Regions from separate parts of the Arthrobacter sp. UYEF20 genome, predicted to be linked through region 2. Evidence: riboswitches for the same ligand, from Rfam matches in the RefSeq annotation. Region 2 holds a riboswitch; each other region holds the start of a gene.
What was found. A riboswitch is a leader RNA that binds a small molecule or an ion and turns the genes downstream of it on or off. The one in region 2 is predicted to bind thiamine pyrophosphate.

Region 1: linked by a shared signal. The riboswitch ahead of ABIB26_RS12960 (bifunctional hydroxymethylpyrimidine kinase/phosphomethylpyrimidine kinase) and the one ahead of ABIB26_RS17625 (ECF transporter S component) in region 2 are both predicted to bind thiamine pyrophosphate.
Region 3: linked by a shared signal. The riboswitch ahead of thiC (phosphomethylpyrimidine synthase ThiC) and the one ahead of ABIB26_RS17625 (ECF transporter S component) in region 2 are both predicted to bind thiamine pyrophosphate.

The regions. Positions count from the first base shown of each region.
Region 1 covers NZ_JBEPNP010000010.1:109,655-119,236, reverse strand. Annotated here, with positions in the region: gene ABIB26_RS12965 (Rne/Rng family ribonuclease) at 101-3,385, shown strand; TPP riboswitch at 3,504-3,601, shown strand; gene ABIB26_RS12960 (bifunctional hydroxymethylpyrimidine kinase/phosphomethylpyrimidine kinase) at 3,584-5,227, shown strand; gene rplU (50S ribosomal protein L21) at 5,629-5,937, shown strand; gene rpmA (50S ribosomal protein L27) at 5,999-6,262, shown strand; gene obgE (GTPase ObgE) at 6,396-7,985, shown strand; gene proB (glutamate 5-kinase) at 7,975-9,186, shown strand; gene ABIB26_RS12935 (glutamate-5-semialdehyde dehydrogenase) at 9,213-9,582, shown strand, end outside.
Region 2 covers NZ_JBEPNP010000017.1:80,367-89,948, reverse strand. Annotated here, with positions in the region: gene ABIB26_RS17660 (Na+/H+ antiporter subunit A) at 1-1,395, shown strand, start outside; gene ABIB26_RS17655 (Na(+)/H(+) antiporter subunit C) at 1,392-2,009, shown strand; gene ABIB26_RS17650 (Na+/H+ antiporter subunit D) at 2,006-3,646, shown strand; gene ABIB26_RS17645 (Na+/H+ antiporter subunit E) at 3,643-4,188, shown strand; gene ABIB26_RS17640 (MrpF/PhaF family protein) at 4,185-4,463, shown strand; gene mnhG (monovalent cation/H(+) antiporter subunit G) at 4,453-4,881, shown strand; gene ABIB26_RS17630 (DUF4235 domain-containing protein) at 5,223-5,486, opposite strand; TPP riboswitch at 5,671-5,815, shown strand; gene ABIB26_RS17625 (ECF transporter S component) at 5,883-6,515, shown strand; gene ABIB26_RS17620 (ABC transporter ATP-binding protein) at 6,515-8,197, shown strand; gene ABIB26_RS17615 (energy-coupling factor transporter transmembrane component T family protein) at 8,194-8,997, shown strand; gene ABIB26_RS17610 (glutamate--cysteine ligase 2) at 9,108-9,582, shown strand, end outside.
Region 3 covers NZ_JBEPNP010000022.1:20,485-30,066, forward strand. Annotated here, with positions in the region: gene ABIB26_RS19560 (VOC family protein) at 1-300, opposite strand, end outside; gene ABIB26_RS19565 (hypothetical protein) at 371-541, opposite strand; gene ABIB26_RS19570 (hypothetical protein) at 635-982, shown strand; gene ABIB26_RS19575 (MoaF-related domain-containing protein) at 1,080-1,415, shown strand; gene ABIB26_RS19580 (hypothetical protein) at 1,464-1,673, shown strand; gene ABIB26_RS19585 (nuclear transport factor 2 family protein) at 2,085-2,840, opposite strand; partial or broken gene ABIB26_RS19590 (amidohydrolase family protein) at 3,078-3,682, opposite strand; TPP riboswitch at 3,711-3,818, shown strand; gene thiC (phosphomethylpyrimidine synthase ThiC) at 3,814-5,613, shown strand; gene ABIB26_RS19600 (alpha/beta fold hydrolase) at 5,696-6,445, opposite strand; gene ffh (signal recognition particle protein) at 6,550-8,139, opposite strand; gene ABIB26_RS19610 (glucose-6-phosphate dehydrogenase) at 8,291-9,582, shown strand, end outside.

The DNA.
Region 1 (9,582 bases), on a different contig from region 2:
GTATCCAATTGACTTCTGTCAATGCCTGCGGGTGTTGACAAATAATTGCCCCAACGGGTGCCGGATGTGGCGGTACCCCGGGGCAGGAGTGTCACCACATATGGATAATGACCAGGTTGTAGCCGGTAACGAAGACGCGCTTGTTGCCAAAGACGCGCTTGTTGCCAAAGAAACAGCAGAAGCAGCAGAGACCGCAGCAGCACCGCCCAAGAGGCCCGTCCGGACCCGACGCAAGGCCCTTCCCAAGGCAGAGGCCATGGAGGCCGCTGCAGTGGCAGAGACGACTGATGCCCCGGCCGCCGAGCAGGCTCCGGAAGCGCCGGCCGCCGAAACCAAGGCCAAGGCACCCGCCCGCCGGAGCCGCGCCCGCAAGGTCGCCGAGGTGCCCGAGCCCCTGCCGGCCTTCGCCGAAGAGCCCGAAAAATCTGCCGCTGTCAGCGCTCCAGTGGCGGACGTCCCCGCAGTAGTTGAGACAGCCGCGGCGGAAACGCCGGCCGCCGAGGCGCCTGCAGAAAAGCCCGTCCGGCGTCGCGCCAGCCGAGCTAAGGCCGCCGCCCCGGTGGCCGAAGCAGAGCCAGCGGCCGGGGCCCCCGCCAAGGCACCCAAAGCAGTTGCCGTGTCCCCGGCAGAGCCTGCCGACACGCCGGCCGTCGCGGAAACCCCTGCCGAAGCAGCCCCCGCCGCAGAGACCCCTGCTGCAGAAACCACTGCCGCCGCAGAAACCCGTGCCGCCGCAGAGACCCCGGCCGAAGCAGCCTCGGCGGCGGCCTCGCTCTTCCTCGAGCCGGGAGCGGTCACCTCGATGATCTTCCAGGCTCCGGATCTGAGCGTCGTCGTGCGCCCGGTTCCGGCTGCCGCCGCGCCCGAAGAGCCCGAAGATGAAGAAGGCGAAGAGGCCGAGGGCGAAGACGCCAGCGGCCGCCGTCGCCGCCGCAGCCGCGGACGCCGCGGACGCAGCAGCAGGGGAGCCGACAGCGAGCCCGGCGCCGAGACCGAAACCGAGGTCTCCGGCGAGGAAGCCGAGGAAACCGAAGAAGGCTCCGAGGGGACGCTGGAGGACGGTGTGACCTCGCGCCGCCGTCGCCGCCGCCGTCGCGGTGACCAGGACCTGGAGCTGACCGGCGGGGGAGACGACGATCCGCCCAACACGGTGACCCGCGTCCGTGCACCGCGCGCGCAGACCGAGGCGCCGGTCAACAACCGCGTCACGTCCCTCAAGGGCTCCACCCGGCTTGAGGCCAAGAAGCAGCGCCGCCGTGAATCCCGCGACACCGGCCGCCGCCGCACCGTCATCACCGAGGCCGAGTTCCTGGCCCGCCGTGAATCCGTGGACCGCCAGATGATCGTCCGTCAGCGCGACGACAGAATCCAGATCGGCGTCCTCGAAGACGGCGTCCTGGCCGAGCACTTCGTGTCCAAGACCCAGCAGGACTCCCTGATCGGCAACGTCTACCTGGGCAAGGTCCAGAACGTGCTGCCCTCCATGGAAGCTGCCTTCGTGGATATCGGACGCGGCCGTAACGCCGTGCTCTACGCCGGCGAAGTGAACTGGGAGTCCGTCAACCTCGAAGGCAAGCAGCGCCGGATCGAGAACGCGCTGAAGTCCGGCGACTCCGTGCTGGTCCAGGTCACGAAGGACCCGGTAGGCCACAAGGGCGCCCGCCTCACCAGCCAGATCTCGCTGCCCGGCCGCTACCTTGTGTACGTTCCCGGCGGTTCCATGACGGGCATCTCCCGCAAGCTGCCCGACGTCGAACGCAACCGCCTCAAGCGGATCCTCAAGGACCGCCTGCCGGAAAATGCCGGCGTCATTGTCCGGACCGCGGCCGAGGGTGCGTCCGAAGAAGAACTGACGCACGATATCAACCGGCTGCGCGCGCAGTGGGAAGGGATCGAGAGCCAGTCGACGTCGACCAAGGTGCTCGCCCCCGAGGTGCTTTACGGCGAACCGGACCTGACCATCAAGGTGGTCCGTGACGTATTCAACGAGGACTTCTCGAAGCTGATCGTCTCCGGCGAGGAAGCCTGGGACACCATCGAGGCCTACGTCACCTACGTGGCTCCGGACCTGGTGGGCCGGCTCGAGAAGTGGACCAAGGACGCGGACATCTTCTCGGCCTGGCGGATCGACGAGCAGATCCACAAGGCGCTGGACCGCAAGGTGTTCCTGCCTTCCGGTGGTTCCCTCGTGATCGACCGTACCGAGGCCATGACCGTGGTGGATGTCAACACCGGCAAGTTCACCGGCAGCGGTGGCAACCTCGAGGAAACCGTCACCAAGAACAACCTGGAAGCGGCCGAGGAAGTGGTCCGGCAGCTCCGGCTCCGCGATATCGGCGGCATTATCGTGATCGACTTCATCGACATGGTGCTGGAATCGAACCGTGACCTCGTGCTGCGCCGCATGGTGGAGTGCCTGGGCCGGGACCGTACCAAGCACCAGGTGGCCGAGGTGACCTCCCTGGGTCTGGTGCAGATGACCCGCAAGCGGATGGGCACCGGGCTGCTGGAAGTCTTCGGCGAGCAGTGTGAAGCCTGCGACGGCCGCGGCATCGTCACCCACGACGAGCCGGTGGAGCACCGCCGCGCCAACGTGGTGGCCGCCGAGCACCATGTCCCGCGGACCGAGAACCTGCCGGCCCCCCGGACCGAACGCAAGAGCCGCCGCCGCGGCAAGGGCGGCCAGGGAATGCCGGAGTACGCCCCATCGGCACCCTCAGCCGTCCATCCGGAGCCCACCGAGGCCGAGCGTCATGCCAAGGCAGAGGCGACCCGTGCCGCCCTGGCGAACATCGCAGCCGCCGCGCATGCCGCGCACCTCCACGACGGGGAGGCAGCCGCTGCCAGCGACGCCGGGGCCCGCCAGGCCGCCGTCGAGGCAGCCGCGCGGCTGGCCGCGACAGAGGAGGCAGCCGGACGTCCCGCGGCCGTGCTGACCTTCGGCGGCGAGCAGGTGGCCCTGCCGTTCGTGGAGCACGCCGACGAGGCACCGTCTCCGGCCCTCACCCTGGACCTGCTGACCGAGGCCTTCGCCAACCTGGGCGAAGCCGATGAAGCCCGGCCCGCCGTGGACCGGACCCAGGCTGCCAAGGCCCCGGCACTGGCGCCTGCATCGTCCAAAGCGCCTGCCCCGGCGCGGATCCACACCGACGCTGACGCTGGCACCACGCGTGGCCGCCGCGTCCGCCGCAACAGGAGCGCGAGCCGCGCCCAGGGCGCAGCCAATGAGACGTCTGTGGAGCACCGCGAGGCAACCACCTCGGCCGCGGCCGGATCCGTCCACGAGGCCAAGGCCCCGGCCATGACCGCCGACAAGCCGGCAGCCAAGCCGGCAGCGAACGAGCCGATCATCCTCGGCGTCGGCGTCCCGGCTTCGGAGCTCTAACCACCGGGCAGCACGGGACAGTTCCGCGTGACCGCGGGGGCGGTCCGGGACCCGGCGTAGCAATACGCCGAGTCCCGGGCCGCCCCCGCGACTTCGTTAAGCGATACGGCTAAGCTGGAGGACTGACACGGGGTGCCGCGCATGGAGCCGGCTGAGATCCAAACCCGTCGAACCTGTCCGGTTAGCACCGGCGAAGGGATGTCTCTCGTGGCTTCGCTTGTTCTGCCCTCACTTGTTCTGCCTTCATCGTTTCTGCCCTCCGTGCCGCGTCCCGCCGGGCGCCGGATCCCGCGGGTGCTGGCTATTGCAGGTTCGGACCCCTCCGGCGGCGCCGGGATCCAGGCCGACCTGAAAAGCATTGCCGCGCACGGCGGCTACGGCATGGCCGCGATCACCGCCCTCACAGCCCAGAACACCCGCGGCGTCAGCGCCGTCCACGTTCCGCCGGCGTCGTTCCTGACCGCCCAGCTGGACGCGCTGAGCGAGGACATCGGCATTGACGCCGTCAAGATCGGCATGCTGGGGGACGCCACGGTGATCGCTGCCGTCCGCGCCTGGCTTGAACAGGCCCGGCCCGGCGTCGTGGTCCTGGATCCGGTGATGGTGGCGACCAGCGGCGACCGGCTCCTGCGGGAAACGGCGGAGGCCGCCCTGCACGCGCTGCTGCCCCTCGCGGACCTGGTCACACCCAACCTCGCCGAACTGGCCATCCTTCTCCGGGAACCCGCCGCAGCCGACTGGGCCGAGGCCCTTGACCAGGGCAAACGGCTGGCCGCCCTGACCGGCACGACGGTACTCGTGAAGGGCGGACATCTGGGCCGCAGCGCCGGCGGTGATTACCCCAGCAACAACAACAACGACGACGACGGCTGCCCCGATGCGCTCGTCAACACGGCGGGGCTCCTGGGCCAGGAGACGGTGGTGGTGACCGGCGGACGGGTGCCCACCCGCAACAGCCACGGCACCGGATGTTCCTTGTCCTCGGCGCTGGCCACGGTTCAGGCCCGGGTGGGGGACTGGGAGGCGGCGCTGCGCGAGGTCAAGCCCTGGCTAGCGGGTGCGCTGCGGACCTCGGACCGCCTCGACGTCGGAACGGGCAACGGTCCAGTGCACCATTTCCACCACGTGCAGCATCTGACCGAAGACCAGGGTGGCACGGGCCAGGTGAATACCGGGCATCGCGTTCCGGACGAGGGGGAGTTCACCGCTGCCCTCGGGAACAGTGCCGCGGCGGACCTGGACGCGATCTATGGCCTGGCGTTCATCCAGGGCCTGGCCGACGGCACGCTGGCCGAGAAGGACTTCGCCTATTATCTGGCCCAGGACGCCCTCTACCTCAACGGCTACTCGCGGGTGCTGGCCCGGGCGGCGGCCATCGCACCCTCCGAAGCCGAACAGCTTTTCTGGGCCCGCTCCGCGCAGCAGTGCCTCGAAGTCGAATCGGAGCTGCACCGGAACTGGCTCAGCACACGGGCCGTGGAGGTGCAGCTGGGCCCGGTCACGAAATCCTACGTGGACCATCTGCTGGCCGCCACGGTCTCCGGCAGCTACGGCGTCCTGATCGCGGCCGCCCTGCCGTGCTTCTGGCTGTATGCCGAGGTGGGCGCAACACTCCACGCGCAGTTCCTGGCGGCCGGCGCCCCGGAAGGTCATCCCTACGCCGAATGGCTGCGGACCTACGCCGACGAGGACTTTGCCGCGGCGACGCGGCAGGCCATCGCCCTGACGGATCAGGCGGCGCGGCGCGCTTCCGCCAGCGAGCGGGACGCCATGGCGGTGGCCTTCCGGCAGTCGGCCCGGTACGAGGTCGAGTTCTTCGACGCGCCGAGGCTGCACGCCTGAGCACGGCCTCCCCGGCCAGCCTGTACGATGGTGGGGCACGGTTCCGGGAGTCGTTGCAGGACCGCTTTGTTTTGAGTGAGTGAAGTCTTGATTGAATGAAGTCTTGATTGCATGAAGTCTTGATCGAGTTGCGTCCATCACGTGCGGCCCCTCCGGAACCAGCCTCATTTGCGGCCGAAGGCAAAATTAGCGTAGTCTAGATCTTCGGTGCTTACGCCAACACTTGGGTTATGACCTTGAGGACACGTCATTCGATATCGAATGGCATTGTCCACGGGATAGCTCATGGGTTCCCCCGGGGAATCCACCGGCGTAGAGGCACAGCGTGAGCCAGCCAAACAATTTGGACCAGGTTCCGCACGCAAATCTAGTAATAAACGTCGAGAGAAGTGAGTTCCCCAGTGGTGTACGCGATTGTCCGCGCAGGCGGCCGCCAAGAGAAGGTTTCCGTTGGAGACTTCGTTACCCTGAACCGCGTCCCCGGTGGAGCCGGCAGCACCTTTGAGTTGCCCGCACTGCTCCTGGTAGACGGTGACAAGATCACGTCTGCTGCTGCGGACCTGGCCAAGGTAACGGTTACGGCTGAGATCCTCGAAGACCTTCGTGGTCCGAAGATCGTCATCCAGAAGTTCAAGAACAAGACCGGTTACAAGAAGCGCCAGGGCCACCGTCAGGAATTGACCAAGGTCAAGATCACCGGTATCAAGTAACTCTTCGTTACTGTTCAGGTTCCAGCAGATTCCCCAGAATTTTTGAAGGCAGGCATTTCAGATGGCACATAAAAAAGGCGCGAGTTCCACTCGCAACGGTCGTGACTCCAACGCCCAGTACCTCGGCGTCAAGCGCTTCGGCGGCCAGGTAGTTTCCGCAGGCGAGATCATCGTCCGCCAGCGCGGCACCCACTTCCACCCGGGCGCCGGCGTCGGCCGCGGCGGGGACGACACCCTGTTCGCCCTGGCCCCCGGTGCAGTCCAGTTCGGCACCCGTCGTGGCCGTCGCGTTGTGAACATCGTGACCGCTGCAGCTGCAGAGTAGCAACAAGTTCTAAATCGGTGGGGCGGGCCATTTGGTCCGCTCCACCGGTGTTTTAACCGCATTACAATCATCCTGGTGTCTTTGGACGTCCAGGAAACAGCACTGAGCAGGTAACAGCACTGAGGAGATCCACGTGGCGAGCTTTGTAGACCGGGTAGTACTGCACGTATCCGGCGGTACCGGCGGCCACGGTTGTGTCTCCGTTCACCGCGAGAAGTTCAAGCCCCTCGGCGGTCCCGACGGCGGCAACGGCGGCAACGGCGGCGACGTCATCCTGCGCGTTGACCCCCAGACCACCACCCTGCTCGACTACCACCATGCCCCCCACCGGCACGCCACCAACGGCGGCCCCGGCATGGGCGACTGGCGCGGCGGCAAGAACGGCGAAACCCTGATCCTTCCGGTGCCCGAGGGCACCGTGGTGAAGTCCAAGGACGGCCAGGTGCTCGCCGACCTCGTGGGCGAAGGCACCGAATACATCGCGGCCGCCGGCGGCATCGGGGGCCTCGGGAACGCCTCGCTCTCCTCCCAGAAGCGCCGCGCCCCCGGCTTCGCGCTGCTCGGCATCGAAGGCGAATCCAGCGACGTCGTCCTGGAACTGAAGTCCATCGCGGACATCGCGCTCGTGGGCTTCCCCTCCGCCGGCAAATCCAGCCTGATCGCCGCCATGTCCGCGGCCCGGCCCAAGATTGCCGACTACCCCTTCACCACCCTGATCCCGAACCTCGGCGTCGTGCAGGCCGGCGAGGTGCGCTTCACCATCGCAGACGTTCCCGGGCTGATCGAGGGCGCCAGCGAAGGCAAGGGCCTCGGCCACCACTTCCTGCGCCACGTCGAGCGATGCGCCGCCCTCGTGCACGTGCTGGACTGCGGCACGCTCGAATCGGACCGCGATCCGCTTTCCGATCTGGCCATCATCGAAGCGGAGCTTGAGAAGTACGCCGTGGACATGAGCTTTGCCGGCTCCGACGGCGAAGTGGTGCCGCTGAACCACCGCCCCCGCCTCGTCGCCCTGAACAAGGTGGACCTGCCGGACGGCAAGGACATGGCCGAATTTGTCCGCCCGGAACTCGAAGCCCGCGGCTACAGGGTCTTTGAGATCTCCGCCACGAGCCACGAAGGACTCCGCCAGCTCGGCTTCGCCATGGGCGAGATCGTCAAGGCCGCCCGCGACGCCGTCGCCGCAGCGCCGCCGAAGGTACATGCCCCTGTGCTCAAGCCCCGCGCGGTGAACGAATCCGGCTTCAAGATCCGTCGCGAGGAGAAGAACCTGGAGCCGCTGTTCCGCGTGCTCGGCGACAAGCCCGTGCGCTGGGTCAAGCAGACCGACTTCACCAACGAGGAAGCGATCGGCTACCTCGCCGACCGCCTCGCCAAGCTGGGCATCGAAAACGAACTGTTCAAGCAGGGCGCCCTGCCGGGCGACACGGTGGTCATCGGCGAGGACGACGGCGTCGTCTTCGACTGGGAGCCGACCATGATGGCCGGTGCCGAACTGCTGGCATCCCCGCGCGGCACCGACGTGCGTTTCGCCGATATCGGCGACCGCCCGACCCGTGGGCAGAAGCGCGACGAGCAGGTAGAACGCCGCGAGGCCAAGTCCGCAGCCCGCGCCGAGCTCGAAGCCGAGCGCAAGGCCGGCATCTGGACCGAATCCGTCAGCGGACGCCGGGCCGCCAAGCCGCTCAAGGAGAGTGGACTGGGCGCAGCAGATGACGAGTAAAACCGTCATCGTGCCCGGTTCATCGGTCACCCCGGACCGTGCAGCCCGGGACCGTCCGGCCCCTGACCGTGCGGCCCACGACCGTCCGGCTCCGGACCGTTCAGTACTGTCCGGAGCCTGCCGGATCGTGGTCAAGGTCGGCTCCTCCTCGCTGACCAGCATCAAGGGCGGCATCTCGGAAGAGGCCCTGACGGACCTCGCCGATGCCCTGGCGCACAAACGCAACGAGGGCGCGGAGATCATCCTGGTGTCCTCCGGTGCGATCGCCGCCGGGCTTGCCCCCCTCGGGCTGGACAAGCGCCCCCGCGACCTCGCCACCCAGCAGGCCGCGGCGAGCGTGGGCCAGGGCCTCCTGATGGCCCGGTACACGCACGCCTTCGGCGCCCACGGCGTCACGGTCAGCCAGGTGCTTCTGACGGCCGACGACTTCATGCGCCGCAGCCAGCACACCAACGCCTTCCGGGCCCTGGACCGGCTCCTGAACCTCGGCGTCGTGCCCGTGGTCAACGAAAACGACACCGTGGCCACCCACGAGATCCGGTTCGGCGACAACGACCGGCTCGCGGCCCTCGTGGCGCACCTGGTGCGCGCCGACGCGCTGGTGCTCCTCTCCGACGTCGACTCCCTCTACGATGGTCCGCCCTCGCACGGCGCCAAGCGGATCCCGCACGTCACGGGCCCGCACGACCTCGACGGCGTCTCCATCGGCAGCACCGGCAAGGCCGGGATCGGCACCGGCGGAATGGTCACCAAGGTGGAGGCGGCCATGATCGCCGCAGGCTCGGGAATCCACGCCCTCGTGACCTCCACGTCCAATGCGGCCGCCGCATTGGCGGGCCAGGATGTGGGAACCTGGTTCTCGGTCAACGGCTCCCGCAAACCGATCCGCCTCCTCTGGCTGGCACACCTGGCGTCGGTGCAGGGCACCCTGGTGCTCGACGACGGCGCCGTCCAGGCCGTGCGCGACCGCCACACCTCCCTGCTGCCGGCCGGCATCACCGCCGTCCACGGCTCCTTCGAAGCCGGCGACGCCGTCGAGATGGTATCCCCGGACGGCACCGTGGTCGCCCGCGGACTGGTAAACTACGCCGCCGACGAACTTCCGCAGATGCTCGGCCGGTCCACCAGGGAACTCGGCAAGACCCTGGGCCGCGGATATGACCGCGTAGTTGTTCATGTTGACGATCTGGTGCTGGTCTAAGCTTCCCGCTCGCCTAAACTGGAAGCATGACTGAGGCCCTGACCCCCCGATCTGCCGTGCTCGCCGAGAAGCTGTTTGCCGAAGGCCTGATCCCTGCGGACGGACCGTCGGCAGGCGCCCGCGAGGTTCCGGCGGCCCTTGCGGCGACTTCGGAGCAGGCTTCTGGTGCAGACGGAGCAGCCGACGTCGAGGCCGCCGTCCACGCCATCGCCGACCGCTCCCGCCACGCCGCCCGCCGGATGGCGCGCGCCAACCGCGCCTGGAAGGACCGTGGCTTGCGGGCAATCGCCACCGCGTTGCTGGAGCGCACCAGCCAGGTCCTGGCCGCCAACACCAAGGACGTTGCCGCGGGGCGGGCCAACGGCACCTCCGCCGCCCTGCTGGACCGGCTCACCC
Region 2 (9,582 bases):
AGCTACCAGGCGGCCATCGGGGCCCTCGACGACGCCGCCGTCTGGGTCACCGGACGGACCCAGCGTGGTTCGCTGTTCTTCTACCTGTCCGTCATCCTCACCGTGGCATTCGTCCTCCCGCTCACGGCGCTGTTGATGGCCGGGAAGCCGCTGCCCGGCGAGCTCTACTTCATTGATCCGAACTCTCCGCTGCAGCTCGTGGTGGGCGCCGGCATCGTGATCGGGGCGCTGGCAGCCGTGCGCGCCAACAAGCGCTTCCTGGCAGTGCTGATGGTGTCCGTCACGGGCTACGGGATCGCGCTGATGTTCGCGCTGCAGGGCGCCCCGGACCTCGCCCTGACCCAGATGCTGGTGGAGACCATCGTCCTGGTCGCGTTCGTCCTGGCCATGCGGAGCCTGCCCGCCGAACTGCGGGACCGCACCGGCGGGAAATACCGGGTGGTCCGCGTCATCATCGGCGCCGCCTTCGGCCTCACGATGGTTTTCGTCGCCATCTACGCGCTGGGCGCCCGCGTGGCCGAACCGGTCTCGCTTGAATTCCCGAGGCTGGCCTACGAAGGCGGCGGAGGGCTCAACATTGTCAACGTGACCCTCGTGGACATCCGGGCCTGGGACACTTTCGGCGAGATTTCCGTGCTGGCCCTGGCAGCCACCGGGGTTGCCAGCCTCATCTTCGTCCGCGGCCGCGGGGACGGCATCCGGCCCTCGTCCACCGTCGCTGAGGGGACCGTGGGCCGCCGGAAGCCCAGCCGCGGCGCCGGGCGGGGCAACACCCGCGACGACGCCGCCCTGGCCATGAGCCGCCGCTTTGCCGCCTCAAGCCGCGACGCGTGGCTCGTTGCGGGGCGGACCCTGGCGCCGGAACGGCGCTCGATCATCTTCGAGGTTGTCACCCGGCTGATCTTCCACTCCATGATCGTGTTCTCGGTCTACCTGCTCCTGGCCGGCCACAACCTGCCCGGCGGAGGCTTCGCAGGCGGCCTCACCGCGGGCCTGGCCCTGACCATGCGCTACCTCGCCGGCGGCCGGTACGAGCTCCGCGAGGCGACCCCCGTCAGCGCCGGTGCCCTGCTGGGGATCGGACTCGCCACCGCCGCTGCCTCTGGCATGGCACCCCTGCTGCTTGGCGGCGAGGTGTTCCAGAGCGCCATCATCGAATTCTGGCTGCCGGTTTTCGGGAACATCAAGTTCGTCACGTCCACCCTGTTCGATATCGGTGTCTACATTGTGGTCGTGGGCCTGACGCTGGACGTGCTGCGCAGCCTCGGCGCGGAAATCGACGAGCACTTCGACGAGCACTTCGAAGAGCATCCGGGGGAACCGTCCGAAGACCAGGAAGCCGGCGGGGCCCCGGACCAAGCGGCCGCCGAAGCCACCGCCAGGGGGAAAGCATGAGTGTCAACGTGACCCTGCTGACGGTCATGGGAGCGCTGTACGCCTGCGGCATCTACCTGATCCTGGAACGCAGCCTCACCCGGGTGCTCCTGGGCCTCATGCTGCTGGCGAACGCCACCAACCTGCTCCTCCTCGCCACCGGCGGTTACGCCGGGCTGGCGCCGTTGTTCAGCAAGGACACCGGGGCGCGGGACTACAACGACCCGCTGCCGCAGGCGCTGATCCTGACCTCGATCGTGATCTCCTTCGCGGTCACGGCGTTCATGCTCGGCATCATCTACCGCACCTGGGTGCTGGCCCGCCAGGACGAAATCCAGGACGACGCCGAGGACCGCCGCGTCGCCGAGACGCCCAGCTTCGACGCCGAGGACGACTCCGTGATCCCGGCAGAGACCTCCGAATTCCCGCTCACCATGATCGGTTCGGACGGTGGCGGGATCTCCAACACCCCCGAAAGCAACACCCCCGGAAACAACACCGCCGGAAGCAACGCCCCCGGCGCCGCCACCGTCCAGGTGGCCGACCGCAAGCTCAACGCCGAGGACGCCGCCGCCGAAGAGCAGCCCGGCTCGCGCAACGTAACCCCACCAGGCCCGGAAGGAGGGGATAAGTGAACATCGCCAGTTTCGCTCCGCTCGCCGTCGTACTTCCCATCCTCGGCGCCGCCCTGACCTTCCTGCTGATCCGGCACTCCCGGGCCCAGCGGGCCGTCAGCATCACGCTGCTGTCCCTGACGCTGCTGCTCGAATGCCTGCTGCTTGCGTCCGTCTGGGAGGGCGGCACCGCGGCGGTGAAGATCGGTGGCTGGCTGCCGCCCTGGGGCATCGTATTGGTGGTGGACCAGTTCTCCTCGCTGATGCTGGTGGTCTCCTCCGCCGTGAGCCTCGCCGTGCTGGTCTACGCCACCGGTCAGGGCATGGCCGACGGCGACCAGGACGCCCCCGTCTCGATCTTCCACCCGACCTACCTGATCCTGGTTGCCGGGGTCTCCAACGCCTTCCTGTCCGGGGATCTGTTCAATCTGTATGTGGGCTTCGAGATCCTCCTGACCGCCAGTTATGTGCTGATGACGCTGGGCGGGACGGGGCCGCGGATCCGGGCCGGCGTGACCTACGTGGTGGTCTCGGTGGTTTCCTCGGTGCTCTTCCTGATCGCGATCGCCATGATCTACGGCGCCACCGGAACCATCAACATGGCCGACCTCGCCATCAAGCTCGCCGACGTGGACCAGGGCACGCGGAACCTGCTGCACGTCATGCTGTTAGTTGCGTTCGGGATCAAGGCCGCGGTGTTCCCGTTGTCCTTCTGGCTTCCGGACTCCTACCCGACGGCCCCCGCCCCGGTCACGGCGGTGTTCGCCGGGCTGCTGACCAAGGTGGGCGTGTACGCGATGGTGCGCACCGAGACGCTGCTCTTCCCGGGGGACACCTTCAATTCCCCGCTGATGGTCGCCGCCTTGCTGACCATGGTGGTGGGAATTTTGGGCGCCCTGGCCCAGAGCGACATCAAGCGACTGCTCTCCTTCACCCTGGTGAGCCACATCGGCTACATGGTGTTCGGGCTGGCGATGTCCTCGGTGGCCGGCCTGGGCGCCGCAGTCTTCTACGTGGTCCACCACATCACCATCCAGACCAGCCTGTTCCTGGTGACCGGCTTGATTGAGCGCCGGGGCGGGAGCTCCTCCATGGACCGCGTCGCCGGCCTGGCCAAGCTCTCCCCGGTGCTGGCCGTGCTGTTCTTCGTTCCCGCCATGAACCTGGCTGGAATCCCCCCGTTTTCGGGCTTCCTGGGCAAGCTGGGGCTCCTGCAGGCGGGCGTGCAGCTGGGCACCCCGCTGGCCTACGCCCTGGTAATCGGCGGAGTGCTGACCAGCCTGCTGACCCTGCTGGCGGTCGCGCGGGTCTGGAACCGCGCGTTCTGGCGCAAGCCCGAGGACGCCGAACACCCTGACCCGGTGCTCCTGGCCGCCCCGGAGGACTCGGCCACCGGGCACCGCGCGGGCAAACCCAACGTCACCCTGTTGCCGCGGACCATGGTGGGCTCCACCCTGGGCCTGGTGATCTTCGGCGTCGCGCTGACCGTCTTCGCCGGGCCGCTGTTCAAGGTGGCGGACCAGTCCGCCGCGGAGATGCTGGACCGCACCGCCTACATCCAGGCGGTCCTCGGCGGGGACGCGCCGGTGCCGGCACTGGCACAGCACGCACAGCAGCAGCCCCCGCAGCAGCCCGCACAGCAGGGCGTGCCGAAATGAGCCGGAAGCGGATCTCACTGCGGCAGGAACTCCCGCTGCTGGTCTGGCTCGTGATTGTCTGGGGCGCCCTCTGGCAGGACTTCAGTCCGGGCAACCTGCTTTTCGGCGCCATCATCGCCGTGGTGGTGGCCAGGCTGCTGTACCTGCCGCCGGTGGAACTCGGCGGCCGGTTCAACATCCTGCGCGCCGTCCCCTTTGCCCTGATCATCCTGGTCAAAGTCGTGGCAGCGAGCTTCCAGGTCTTCTACCTTGCCGTGGCCAAGGGCCCCAAGGTGATCAGCGCCGTCGTCGCCGTCCCGCTGCGGAGCCACTCGGACCTGCTGGTGACCGCCACCGGGCACGTGATCTCGCTGATCCCCGGCTCGCTCGTGGTGGAGGTGGACAGGTCCACGTCCACGCTCTACATCCACGGCATCAACGTCCGCAACGCGGACGATGCCGCACGATTGCGCAAAGACGTCCGCGACGCCGAGGCCGGGCTGATCCGGATCATGGGCACCAAGGACGAACTGTCCGCTCTCAACCAGGAGGTGAGCGCATGATGCAGCTCGTCCTGACCATAACCTCGGTGGTGCTGTCCCTGGCCGCCGCGGGGGCGATCATCCGGATCGCGAGGGGCCCTTCGCTGCTGGACCGGGTGCTCGCCGCCGACGTGCTGCTGGCCATCTTCGGGGCGGCGCTGTGCATCGACATGGCCGTGAACCGGCACCTCAACAACCTCATGCTGCTGGTCGCCGTGTCCATCATCGGGTTCGTCGGCTCGGTGACCGTGGCCCGGTTCGTCGCCGACCGGCGGGAGCACGCCCGTGAATCCTGAGACGTTCTCCGGCGATACCGTGATCGACGCCGTCTCTGCCGTGTTCATGGTGGTCGGCGCGCTGATGTCTCTCGGCGCGGCCGTGGGCCTGCTGCGCTTCCCCGATCTGATGAGCAGAATGCACGCCGCCACGAAGCCGCAGGTGCTCGGGCTGTTCCTGCTGCTCTGCGCGGTGGGCCTGCAGATGCGCACGTGGTGGGTGTGGCCGGTGCTCGTGGTGGCCTGGATCTTCCAGCTGCTCACCGTGCCGGTGTCCGCCCACATGGTGGGCCGGGCCGGTTACCGCACCAAGCACCTCCATCCGGAGCTGCTCAGTGCCGATGAGCTGGAGGCCGTGGTGCAGCAGGCCGCGGGCAAGAGCGGTTTCTCGGACGACGGCGGGGCCGCTGACGACGGCGGCGGTCGGGGCCGCCGGTGACCGGTGCTAGTAAGCATTTTCGTTAGTTCGCCCGGGTTCAGGTCCGGGCGGCGGGGTGGCCGGGCTTAAGGACATGCCCAGCGCCGGGGTCGGCGGATGGACATATTCCGATTCTGTCCGGACCCGGGCGCGAGGAATGGGCATGTCCTCCCGGAGAGTAGCCGATCCCCGCAGCGGAGCCACCCGCACTTGCCCCCGGGATACGGATCATGCCCCGCGCCGGGACCCGCGGATGGGCATATTCCGATTATGACCGGACCCGGGCGCGACGGATGGGCATGTCCTCCCGACCCGAAGAGGTCCTGGCCCTCCAAACCCCCGAAAATTAACGAAAATGACCGCTAGACGATGTCCTGGGTTTTGGCGAAACGGGTGATGGCGCGCTGGGTGCCGCGGTTGGCGAGGACCTGGATGATGGCGCTGACCGCGGCCGAGATCAGCGCGAAGGTCAGGGCCGAGCGCAGCGTGGTGGGGATGTCGTCGTCGTGGCCCTTGGGCGGCTTGTTGCCGGTGGACTTTTCCCAGACGGTGTCGACGAGCTTTGTGCCGACGAACCCGGCGAGCAGGCTGATGCCGGTGCCGAGCAGTTTGATGACGATGTTCATTCTTCGGACTCCTTGCGGGAGGGAACAGGGCTTCCCCCAGCCTAGCGTCCCGGCCCTGACGGAGGGACCCGGCCGCGCAGGCCGCGCCGTGCGGCGCCGGTCCCTCCGGCCCGGAATGTGACTGCTGGGCACGGGAAGCCGGTCCCGCCGGGTGTAAACTGGACAGTGCCCACAAGGGCGATTTTATATACGACAGGGGAGCGCCGCCGTCGGGCATCGCTGGAGGAATCCAGGGAAAACCACCGGTGGGCGCTGAGAGTGCGGACAGCCGCAGACCCTCGAACCTGATCCGGTTAGTACCGGCGAAAGGGAGTCGAGTTCTCAGAGTGCCCGGCAGGGCGGCGGAAGCCGTGGCCGGCCGGCGCACTCTCCCCTCCTGTTCCTCAGGAGGACGACATGACTGACATTTCTGCGAAGCAGATCCTCACCCGGCGCAGCTACAACTGGCGTGTGGTGGACATCGTGGTGGCCGCGTTGATCGCGGTGGCCGGCGGCGTCATTTTCTGGGCCTGGTCCCAGGGCGCCAACCTCATTTCCGCACCCGTCAACGCGTTCTACCCGCCGCTGACCGGGCTCTACGCCGGCGGCTGGATGATTCCCGCCGTGCTGGGCATGCTCATCATCCGCAAGCCCGGGGCGGCACTGTTCTGCGAAACGGTGGCCGCCACCGGTGAGCTGATCATGGGCTCGCAATACGGCACCACTGTCCTGATCTCCGGCGTGCTCCAGGGCCTCGGAGCCGAGCTCGTGTTCGCAGCGTTCGTCTACAAGAAGTTCAACCTGCCGGTTTCCCTGCTGGCCGGTGCCGGTGCCGGGCTGTTCGGCGCCCTGAATGACTCCTTCGCGCCATGGGGCTGGAACATCGCCTATGCCGCCGGGGACAAGCTCGCGTACATCATCTTCATGTCCGTCTCCGGCGCCATTATCGCCGGCGCCCTGTCCTGGCTCGCCACCCGGGGTCTCGCCAAGACCGGGGTGCTGAGCTCGTTCGCCTCGCGCAAGGCCGCCACGGAGCCTGTGTTCTCCTGATGCCGGCACACTGCCCGACATCTTCCGACGGCGTCCGCCCGGCCGCGGTCACGGCCCGCGGCTGGGGCTGGCGGCACGCCGGCCGGCCGCGGCCCGCAGTCAACGGGCTGGACCTGGACATCAGGCCCGGGGAGCGGGTGCTGCTGCTCGGGCCTTCCGGCGCCGGCAAATCGACGCTGCTCCACGCCCTGGCCGGGGTCCTCGGCGACAACGCAGCCGACGCCCTCGGCGACAACACGGCAGAGGATTCCGACGAGACCGGCAGCCTGCTGATCGACGGCGCCCCGCCGCGGGCCCGGCGCGGCCGGGCGGGGCTGGTGCAGCAGGACCCGGAGACGCAGGTGGTGCTCTCCCGTCTCGGTGACGACGTCGCCTTCGGGGCGGAAAACCTGTCCGTGCCCCCGGCGGAGATCTGGGCGCGGGTGCGGGAAGCGCTCGACGACGTCGGGCTGGGCCGGCTGCCGCTGGACCACCCGACCTCGGCCCTCTCCGGCGGCCAGAAGCAGCGGCTGGCGCTCGCCGGCATCCTGGCGATGCGGCCCGGGCTGCTCCTGCTCGACGAACCCACCGCCAACCTGGACCCCGCCGGCGTCCTGGAAGTCCGCGACGCCGTGGGCCGCTGCCTGGACAAGACCGGCGCCACGCTCGTGGTGGTGGAGCACCGGGTGGCCGTCTGGAAGGACCTTGTGGACCGGATCGTGGTCCTGCAGCCGGGATCCGCCACGGATACGGCCGTGTTGATCGACGGCCCGCCGGACCAGGTCCTGGTGCAGGCGCGGGACATGCTCACCGCCGCGGGCGTCTGGGTGCCCGGTTACGTGCCGCCGACCCGGGTGCGGGCAGCGTCTGCCGCGGGCTTGCCGGTCGCTGGCTCCGCAAAAGCATCCCTGCCCGGACAGCCCGACGCCGGGACCCTCCTGATGGCGGCCGACAACCTGGCGGTCTCCCGCGAACACCCCCGCCGATCCGGTCTGCGCAGGGGCTTCAGGGCCATCGCCCCGGTACCGGTGCAGTCCGGCCTCACAGCCCGGATCCGGGCCGGCGAGGCGCTGACCATCACCGGCCCCAACGGCTCCGGCAAGTCGACGTTCGCCCTGACCCTGGCCGGCCTGCTGGCGCCGGTGTCCGGCGCGGTCTCCGCCACGCCGGAGCTGAGCGCCGGCGCCGGGACCGATCCGTACCAGTGGAAGGCTCAACAGCTGATTGCCCGGATCGGTACCGTCTTCCAGGAACCCGAACACCAGTTCGTCACCGGCCGGGTGCTCGACGAGTTGATGTTCGGTCCCCGGCACCTGGGCCGGGGCGAAGAACGGGTGGACGAACTGCTGGAGCGGCTCCGGCTGACCGAACTGGTGGACGCGAACCCCTACACACTCTCCGGCGGCGAAAAGCGGCGGCTCTCGGTTGCCACCGTGCTCGCGGCCCATCCGCAGGTGCTCGTCCTGGACGAGCCCACCTTCGGCCAGGATGCCAACACCTGGGCCGAGCTCGCCTCCCTCCTCTCCGAACTCCTCGACGCCGGCACCGCCGTCGTGTCGGTAACCCACGACGCGGAATTCACCGCGGTCCTGGGCGGCACCCAGCTCAGCCTCCGCGCCCCGGAGCACCGGGAACCGGGCGATCGCGAGCCGGGCAGTCGCGTACCGGGCGATCGCGTACCGGGTCCGGTGCAGGCGCAGTGAGGGACGTCCTGAGCCTGCGCGGCAACCAGGCCCTGCTGACCCGCGCCAACCCGCTGGCCAAGTTCACCGCCGTCGTGCTGATCACCCTCGTGCTGGCGCTGTCCATCGACTGGGTTTCAGCGTCGGTGGCGCTGGCCTTCGAAGTGGCGCTGTTTCCGTTGGCCGGGCTGAGCCTCGCGCTGCTCTGGCAGCGCGGCTGGCCGTTGATCCTGGCCGCGGCGCTGGGCGGCTGGAGTACGGCCATCCTGGCGCCGGATAGCGGAAGAATACTGCTCGACGCCGGCATCTGGTCCGTAAGCGACGGTTCCCTTGAACTGGGGCTGGGCTTCCTGCTCCGCGGACTCGCCATCGCGCTGCCGGCGGTGCTGCTGATGAGCTGCACGGACCCCACGGACCTTGCCGACGCGCTGGCCCAGAACGCGAAACTGCCGCACCGATTCGTCCTGGGCACCTTGGCCGCGATGCGGCTCGTGGGGCTCATGGCCGAAGAGTGGCAGACCATCGGCATGGCGCGGCGGGCCCGCGGCGTGGGCTCGCGCGGCAACCCGTACCAGCGGCTCCGGTCCACGCTGGGGCAGAGCTTCGGGCTCCTCGTGCAGGCCATCCGGCGCGCCTCCCGCCTGGCCGTCACCATGGAGGCCCGCGGCTTCGGCGGCGCCCAGCGCACCTGGGCGCGGCCCTCCACCTTCAGCAGCCTCGACGCCTGGGTCCTGCTGGGCGGGCTCGGCATTGCCGCTGCCGCCGTCGCCGCGGCGCTGGCCGCCGGGACCTGGAATCTCGTGTTCCTCACCCGGCAATAGGAAGCCCGCAACGCAGCGGTGCGCGCCCTGCCCCGGAACCTGTCGCCGCGCGCGGAGTGACCCCGCGTTGGGGTAGCGCGCTTCCGCGGGTCCTGACGCACAATAGATTTATGCGCACCTTCGGCGTGGAGGAAGAACTGCTGATAGTGGACCCCGAAACGGGGATGCCGCTCGCCCTGGCCGACGTCATGCTGCCCAGCCTGGTCCCGCAGAAGCACGACGCCGGCCGGGTGGTCCCGGCGCAGGGGCCGGTCCACGAAGACGCCGGGTTCAGCCTCGAGCTCAAGCTGGAGCAGATCGAAACCCAGACGCAGCCGTGTCTGGGCTACCCCCAATTGCTCCAGCAGCTCAGGCAGGGCCGTGCGCTCGCGGACCGGGCCGCACGGGCACACGGCGGCCGCATCGCAGCCCTGGCCACGTCGCCGAGGGGATCCGCGACGCACACAACGCCGTCGCCGCGGTATGTGAGCATGCAGGAACGCTTCGGGCTGATCGTCCGGAACCAGCTCACCTGCGGGTTCCACGTCCACACGTTGGTGGAATCCCCCGAGGAAGGCGTGGCGGTGATGGACCGGATCCGGGACA
Region 3 (9,582 bases), on a different contig from region 2:
CTGGGCGGCGCTGGCCACCGTGGCGGCGAGGGACGGCTGGTCGTCGAACAGCAGCGCGGTGTGGAAGAGGCCGGCCTCGCCGCGCGAGGGGAGGCTGAGTCCGGGCGCCGGGGCGAGGTGGACCAGCGGCTTCTGCCGGCGTCCCAGGTAGAGCCCGCCGTCCTGCTCGGCCACGATGTCGAGGCCGAGGGCGCGCTGGTAGTAGTCCGTCATGAGCTTCATATCGCCGACCTTGAGCATCACGGTGCCCATGGTGAGTGCGGCGGGAAGAAGATCCTGGGTGCTGGCTTCTGCAGTCATTTGATCGCTCCGGTGCTTCAGCGGCCACCGACCTTCGATGACCTTCATATAAACTAAATTACTTGAAGCTTCAATTTATTCCTAATGGCCTGGGTTGTTCCTGGCGGACCGGCTCTCCGCGCGGCACGATATGTTTCAGCTGCCGCAGCGTGTCCAGACCGCTCCGCGGATCGTCGGCGGAGACCAGGACATCGGCGCTGGCACCTTCGCTGATCGCCCTGGGCAGAACCTTGTACGTCATTGACCGCTCATCTACGCTGGGCGAGTCAGATTCAAGGTTGGCACGGCAGCGCGGCCGGAGACCGAGGTCGGCGCTCTTGGAGAAGGAGGAACCATGCAGGACGAGCAGGTTGACCGCAATCTCAAGGGAATGGACGATCTCGACTTCGACGGTTGGAACAAGGCCGACTGGAACGGCGCCTTTGCCCATCACCACACTGATGACGTTCTCGTGGACTGGAAAGGCCAGGACCCCACGCGTGGGGTCGGGCAGCACATTGACGCGATGAAGGCTTACGTCGATTCCGCCGGGGGCACGCCGCCCACGATCACCTCCCACCCGATCGCGTTCGGATCCGGTGAGTGGACCTGTGTCATCGGCGAGTTCGAGGATGGAAGCCGCATGGTGACGGTCGCGAAGTGGCGTGACGGAGCCATCGCCGAAGAGTACATCTGGGCGTAGACCCGCGCCCATCACGCGGAAGCCGAAGCCGGGACCGGGCGCAGTGGTCATTCGGCTCCACACCGCTTCCACCCATTTATCCACAGAAGGCTGGGCCATGACAGAGAAGACTCAGATAACCGGGCGAAAGTTCGTTTTCGATTTCGGCGACAACGCCAAATACGAACTGAATTTCGTTGCCGAGGACAAACTCGAAGTCACCGTCGTCGCCGACGCCAGCTACCCGGCCGGGACACTCAATAAATTCGATATCACCCGCACGCAACTCCGCCCCGACCTGTATTTGGTCACCTGGGTCGAGGAAGACACCGGCAACACCGTCACCCACGTCCAGGACTACGAAAACCTGACCGCTTACACCAACATCACCGACCTGGCCTCCCGCAGCTTCTGGAACCTTAAGGGGCGAATCATCCCGGTCCATGATCACTGAGCCGTCCACAGGCCGCGCGTTGCCGAACTGCGTGAGCGCGCAACGCGGATGGCCATTGATGCAAGGAAAGACCCTGCGACCAGGACCGGCGCGTACCGCCGGATCGGAGAGCAGCTCGGGGTGAGCTCCGAGGCGCTGCGGACCTGGGTGAGCCGGGCCGAGGTCGACGAGGGTCTGCGGCCGGTCACGACGACGGCGGACGCGGACCGGATCGCCCTGAAAATGACGCTTCTTCCGGCTAGTAGGCATTTTCGTTAGTTCGCCGGGGGTTCAGGTCCAGGCAGCGGGGTGGCCGGACTCAAGGGCATGCCGCGCGCCGGGGTCGGCGGGCGACATATTCCGGTCCTGCCCGGTCCCGGGCGCGAGGACTAGGCGGTCCTCCCGGGAAGTAGCCCGGCGCCGGCCACCGGAAACGCCCCACGCACCCCTGCCGTGACGTTCCTCCCCAGTTGCTTCGGCGCCACGCGCAAACCGCCCGCGGGAATCCGGGGTTCGCCACGGCAGGCAGGCGGTCCGGCGGCAAGCAACCGGGCAGGAGCGCCCCGCCGACTGCCCGGGCTAGTCTCACGAACAGTCGTTCGCGGACAGGTCCCATCGAATTGCTGAAGTAAGGGTGATGCAGGTTCGACGAGCGGGGGCGGCCGGTCTTGCGCCGCCCTCCGGCGTGTCCTAGAAGATGCCGTTGGTGTGTGGAAGTTCGGCCGGAACCGGGGCGATGGCGTCCCAGTGTTCGACGATCTTGCCGTTCTCGATGCGCCACAGGTCGTTGTAGATGACCGGGACGCCGAATTCACCTTCGGCGCGGGTGAAGACGAAGTCTCCCTCGGCGACGACCTGGTGCACCGCTTTGTAGGCCAGGAGCTTGCCGTCCGCGCCCCAGGCGGCTGCCGCCGCCCCGAATCCGTCAAGATTGTCGGCCGCCTCGACATTGTGCTGGGCGTAGAGCCCGGTCGTGACATAGTCGGTCAACAGGCTGTAGTCGGCGCCAACGAGGACCTTCTCGACCCAGTCGAGGACGAGGGCCTTGTTCTGCGCGGTCTTGTCGAGGTCGGTGGCGGCCACCGGGCCATCGGTCTGGGTGCGGCCGCTGACGGTTTCCTCGGCGACGGGGACGAGAGAGTCCCAGTGCTCCACGATGCGGTCGTTCTCGACACGCCACACGTCGAAGCCGACCAATTCCGCGGGCCCGAAGCCGGCGTAGAGACCCTGGGTGACAACGAGGTCACCTTCCGCGTATGCCCGTACAGGGGTGTAGGCGAAGTCCGTCGGCAGATTCGATGCGAGTGCCCGCAGCCCCTCGATGCCGCCGGCAACCAGGGTGGAGTGCTGTACGTAGCTGGGATCGAAGTAGGTGTCGATCGCCGTAAGGTCCCTGTTGATGAAGAGCGCGGTGGTTGCCGCGATGACGATGGCCTTGCTGGTCATGGGAGTGCTCCTAGTCCTCATTTTCGTTAATTCGTCGGGGGTTCAGGTCCAGGCGGCGGGGTCGTTGGGGTAGAGGCCGCAGGCGGTGTCGAGGGCTTCTTCGGCGGTGCCGCCGGCCAGCCCTATGGGCAGGTAGTTGTCCTGGTAGTCGTCCGTGACTGGCGCGGTAGATCGCGAAGCCCCAGGCGTTGGCGTATCCGGCGTAGCGCAGCCGGCACAGCGGCAGGGTCTCCCCGCAAACTTTGTGTCCGCCGGCGCCGCGAGGGCCGGGAACGTCGCGATGTTGATGAGGGTGGGGACGATCGGCACGCCTTGTTCGACGAAACGAGGCAGGTGCCGCGGGGGGCAGGCCGGTGCCGTTTTCGATGCAGTCGATCCCGGCGTCGAGCATGTCATCCAGCGTGTCCTCGGCGAAGCAGTGCGCCGTGACCCGGGCGCCTTCATCATGGGCGGCCTGCACGGCGTCCTTGAGCTCCCGGGGCGAGGTCGCCGGCGTCGCGGTCAATCCAGTCCCCCACGACCTTGACCCAGCCGTCGCCGGCGCGGGCCTGCTTGCGTACGGCCTCCACCAGACCCTCCGGCTCCACTTCGACGGCGAAGCCGTGCAGGTAGCGCCGGGTTCTCGCGATGTGCCGGCCGGACCGGATGATGTGTGGCACGTCGGCACGCCGCTGCAGCCAGCGGGTGTCGTGCACGGCGCCGGCATCGCGCACCAGCAGGGTGCCGGCGTCTCGGTCGGTGATGGCCTGCGCCTCCGCCACCTGTTCCGCCACAACCCCGCCGGGGCCGAGACCGATGTGGCAGTGCGCGTCGACCAGCCCGGGGATGACCCACCCGTCCAGTCCCGGCCCACCCGTGTGGTAGCTTCGTCTACGACCACACGGGTGCCCTTGCAGGGGCTGAGATCGGGCTGATGCAGCCTGCGACCGTTGAACCTGTCCGGGTAATGCCGGCGAAGGAAGTGAGTATTCCCGTGAATACGCAAGAAACACAGTTGATCCCTGCCCAAAATGAGACTTCCCAGGAAACACAGTCACTGAAGTCCCATTCTTTGGCTTTCACCACGGACGAGGAACACGGCATCCGCGTTCCGGTGACCGAAATTGCCCTGGAGGATTCCCCCGGCGGGGTGAAGAATCCGCCGTTCACGATATACCGGACGGCCGGCCCCGGAAGCGATCCAGTGGTCGGCTTGGAGCCGTTCCGGTCCGAATGGATAGAATCCCGGGGCGATACCGAGCCCTACGGCGGCCGGGAACGGAACCTGCTCGACGACGGTAAGTCGGCGGTGCGCAGGGGCGCCGCGTCGGCTGAATGGAAGGGTGCACAGCCGGTGCCCCGCCGCGCCGTCGACGGCAAGACGGTCACCCAGATGCACTACGCCCGCCAGGGCGTCATCACTCCGGAGATGCGGTTCGTGGCCGCTCGGGAGAACTGCGACGTGGAGCTGGTCCGCAGCGAGGTGGCGGCCGGCCGCGCCATCATTCCCAACAGCATCAACCACCCCGAATCCGAGCCCATGATCATCGGCAAGGCCTTCCTCGTGAAGATCAACGCCAACATCGGCAACTCGGCGGTCACCAGCTCCATCGCCGAGGAAGTGGACAAGCTGCAGTGGGCCGCCCAGTGGGGCGCGGACACGGTGATGGACCTTTCCACCGGGGATGACATCCACACCACCCGTGAATGGATCATCCGCAACTCCCCCGTCCCGATCGGGACGGTGCCGATCTACCAGGCGCTGGAGAAGGTCAACGGCGAGGCCAATGACCTGACCTGGGAGATCTACCGGGACACGGTGATCGAGCAATGTGAGCAAGGCGTGGACTACATGACCGTCCACGCAGGTGTGCTGCTGCGCTATGTGCCGTTGACCGCCAACCGGGTCACCGGGATCGTGTCCCGCGGCGGAGCGATCATGGCAGGCTGGTGCCTGGCCCACCACGAGGAAAACTTCCTGTATACGCACTTTGACGAGCTGTGCGAAATTTTCGCCAAGTACGACGTCGCGTTCTCCCTCGGTGACGGTCTGCGGCCAGGGTCGACGGCGGACGCCAACGACGCCGCCCAGTTCGCCGAACTGGACACCCTGGCCGAACTTACCAAGCGGGCGTGGACATACGACGTGCAGGTCATGGTCGAAGGCCCGGGGCACATCCCCTTCCACCTGGTCCGTGAAAATGTGGAACGCCAGCAGGAGCTGTGCGACGGCGCCCCGTTCTACACGCTGGGGCCGCTGGTCACGGATATTGCGCCCGGCTATGACCACATCACCTCGGCGATCGGCGCCACGGAGATTGCCCGCTACGGCACCGCGATGCTCTGCTATGTCACGCCCAAGGAACACCTCGGACTGCCCAACAAGGACGATGTGAAGACCGGCGTGATCACCTACAAGATCGCCGCCCATGCCGCCGACCTCGCCAAGGGCCACCCCGGTGCGCACGAACGCGACGATGCCCTGTCCAAGGCCCGCTTCGAATTCCGCTGGCGGGACCAGTTCGCGCTGTCGCTGGACCCGGTCACGGCCGAGGCCTTCCACGATGAGACGCTCCCCGCGGAGCCGGCCAAGACGGCCCACTTCTGCTCGATGTGCGGGCCCAAGTTCTGCTCCATGCGCATCAGCCAGGACATCCGGGACGAATACGGCTCCGCGGACTCGCAGGCCGCACTCGCCGACATGGCGGCGGGAATGCGTGCGAAGAGCAACGAGTTCCTCGCCTCGGGCGGCAAGGTCTACCTGCCGGAGCCGCAGCTTCCGGCCCAGGCCTAGCGGACCCGCCCAACTAGGTCGCAGTTAACGTCGTTTTGGGCGCCCATAACGACATTAACTGCGACCCAGTTGGGCCAGCCACTTAGGAGGCGTGGGCGTGCTGGCTCCGGCCGACGTCGGCGATGAACGCCCGGATGACCCGGTCACCCTCAGCTGAATCCTGGGGCCGGTGCCCGCCCGCCGCAATGCGGTGCAGGGCGCCGGTCTCGCGCAGGTAGCCGGCGATTTCCTCGTAGAGCGGCTCCCAGCCACCGGTCAGGACCAGGGTGGGTACGCCCGGGACGATCTGCAGCGGGGCTTCCCAGGGCGGTGCCTGCAGCCGCAGCCTGCGGGCTTCACGCTGCTCTTCGGGCCCCGGGACTTCGGCCGTTCCGGCGCCGGGGCTGTGGGCGGCGAACGCCCGGCGGATGAACTCGCGCCGGAAATCGTCATCGCTGAGGTGGTGCCGCACATCGAAGAGCGGCTGCATCAGGGCCCGGTACGCCGCCGTCGCGGGCAGTTCCGCCGTCAGCGAGAGGCAGGCCGGTTCAACCAGGGCCAGGGACTGCACCAGGTCGGGGCGCTCGACGGCGGCCATCATCGCCGCTATGGCGCCCTGCGAATGCGCCACGACGTGGCCGCCCGACTCGCCGCGGCCGTCGTCGGCCAGGGCACGCAGCACGATCGCGGCATCCGCGGCGAAGTCCGTTTCAAGCGGTTCCGCGACGGCGTCGAAGCCGTGCCGGCGCAGGAACAGCGCGTCGTAGTCCAGCGCCATCCCGTGCTGTTTCGGCCACGCCGCGGCGCCGAAGCTGCCCGCCCCGTGGACGAAAACTACGCGCTGCTTGAACATGATCCAACCCTATGGCACCGGCCCGGCAATCAGCCCCGGCGACATAGCGGGCACGGCGCCTGGTTCGCCGGCTCCGTTACCCTAATGCCGTTACTTTAGTGCCGCTACTTGCTGCCGCCGAGGAACTTATCGAAGCCCTTGGGCAGGTTCAGCTGGGAGGGATCGAAATCCTCACCTTGGCCGCCGAAGGATGCCCCGGTGGGCAGCGGCTTCGGTCCCGCGGCACGCCGGGCCTCGGCGTCCTTGAGTTCCTGTGCTGCCTTGGCCGGGTTCCCGGAGCGGGCCTTCTTCTTGGGCGCGTTCTTGGCACTCTTGCGGGCACCTCCTCCGCCGCCCATGCCCGGCATGCCGGGCATTCCAGGCATGCCGCCGCCTGCAGCCATCTTCTTCATCATCTTCTGCGCCTGGGCAAAGCGTTCCAGCAGGCCGTTCACCTCGGAGACATGCACACCGGAACCACGGGCAATACGGGCGCGGCGGGAGCCGTTGATGATCTTCGGCGCAACCCGCTCGTGCGGGGTCATGGAGCGGACGATCGCCTCGACGCGGTCGATTTCCCGTTCATCGAACTGCTCCAGCTGCTGCCGGATGTTCTGCGCGCCGGGCATCATCATGAGCATTTTCTTCATGGAGCCCATGTTGCGGATCTGCTGCATCTGGGAGAGGAAGTCGTCAAGGGTGAAATCTTCCTGGTCGGCGAACTTCTTCGCCATCCGGGCGGCCTCGTCCTTGTCCCAGTTCTGCTCGGCCTGCTCGATCAGGGTGAGCACGTCACCGAGGTCGAGGATCCGCGAGGCCATCCGGTCCGGGTGGAAGAGCTCGAAGTCGTCCAGGCCTTCGCCGGTGGACGCGAACATGACGGGCTTGCCGGTCACGGACGCGACGGAGAGCGCGGCACCGCCGCGGGCGTCGCCGTCGAGCTTGGAGAGCACGATGCCGGTGAAGTTGACGCCTTCGTCGAAGGCCAAGGCCGTGTTGACGGCGTCCTGGCCGATCATCGAGTCGATCACGAACAGGACTTCGTTCGGGACGATGGCCCGGCGGATCTGGCGTGCCTGTTCCATCATGTCCGCGTCGACGCCGGTCCGGCCGGCGGTGTCCACGATCACGACGTCGTGCAGGGTGCGGCGGGCTTCCTCGACGCCGGCGCGGGCGACGGCGACCGGGTCACCGGCGGGGTGATCGAGCTCGGTGGAGGTGGCGCCCGGGTGCGGGGCGAACACGGGCACGCCGGCGCGCTGGCCGACGATCTGGAGCTGGTTGACGGCGTTGGGGCGCTGCAGGTCGGAGGCGACCAGCATGGGGCTGTGGCCCTGGGCCTTGAGGTACTTGGCGAGCTTGCCGGCGAGGGTGGTCTTGCCGGCACCCTGGAGGCCGGCGAGCATGATGACGGTGGGGCCGGTCTTGGCGAGGCGGATCCGGCGGGTTTCGCCGCCGAGGATCTCGACGAGTTCCTCGTTGACGATCTTCACGATCTGCTGGCCGGGATTCAGGGCGGCGTTGACCTCGGCGCCGAGGGCACGCTCGCGAACTCGTCCGGTAAATTCGCGGACCACGGGCACGGCAACGTCGGCGTCCAGCAGGGCGCGCCGGATCTCGCGGACCGTGCCGTCAACGTCCGCCTCGGTGAGGCGGCCTTTGCCACGGAGGTTCTTGAAGGTTGCTGTCAACCGGTCAGAGAGTGAATTGAACACGCGCCGTGCACTTCTTTCAGTGGATCTACGGATGGCGGCCGGTCCGGCACGCCAGCGTCGCGACTGATGTTCGCCTGAACGAACCGCCTCGACAACGGGACTCGACTATCTAGGGTACCAAGACGGGACTCCAAGATGGCATGCTGGCTGGATGACCAGCCAAACAACCGTGAAAACCCTGCTCATCCTCGGCGCCTCGGGCGACCTGACCGGAAGGCTGCTGCTGCCGGGACTGGCGGGGCTCGCGGCCCGCGGGCGGGCCGAGGGCCTGACGCTCGTGGGCGCCGGCTCCAATCCGTGGACGCAGGCTCAATGGCTGGAACGCATCGACGCGAGCTTCGCCGATGCCGCCTCCCAGACGGATGCCGCTGGCAAGAGGGAACTGAAGCGGATCCGCGGGACCACGAGCTACCACCAGCTGGACGTGACGGCGGATGGACAGCTGGCCGGGCAACTGGCACAGCTCGAGGGCCCGGTTGCGGTGTACTTCGCGCTCCCGCCGCAGGTCAGCCAGAAAGCCTGCGAGGCCCTTAAACCGGGGCAGGTCCCGTCCGGAACCCGGCTGGTGATGGAGAAACCCTTCGGTTCCGATGAGGAGTCCGCGCGCCACCTGAACAAGACCCTGGCCAGCCTCGTCCCGGAGGACCACATCCACCGGGTGGACCATTTCCTGGGCAAGGCGACGGTGCTCAACATCCTGGGCCTGCGGTTCGCCAACAACTTCCTTGAACCCGTCTGGAACCGGGAGCACATCGAAAAGGTGGAGATCATCTTTGATGAGGACCTTGCCCTGGAGGGACGTGCGCGTTACTACGACGGCGCCGGCGCCCTCCGGGACATGATCCAGAGCCACCTGCTCCAGATCATGGCCCTCATGGCGATGGAGCCCCCGGCCTCTGTAGATCAGCGGGATCTCCGCGACGGTGTGGCGACCGTCCTGCGGGCCAGCAGCATCAAGGCGCCCTACGCCAAGAACACACGCCGCGCCCGGTACACGGCAGGGTCTATCACCGGACGCAAGATCCCGGACTATGCCAAGGAAGAGGGCGTGGACGCGGCCAGGGGCACCGAAACGCTCGCCGAGGTCAAAGTGGAGATCGACAACTGGCGCTGGCGGGGTGTCCCCTTCATCCTGCGCTCCGGAAAGGCGCTGGGCACGACGCGAAAGGAAGCGGTGATCACGTTCCGGCCCGTGCCGCACCTGCCGAAGGGGTTCACCGGGGTGGACGCCCCCAACCAGCTCCGGATCGGATTCGGCCCGGACACGCTGCAGCTCGACGTCGATGTGAACGGCCCGGGCGACATCTTCAGCCTGGACCGGACCACCCTCTTGGCCGAGCTGAATGCCTCGGCGTTCCTGCCCTACGGCGAAGTCCTGGAGGGTGTCCTCACCGGCGATCCCCTGCTGTCCGTGCGGGGCGACACCGCGGAAGACTGCTGGCG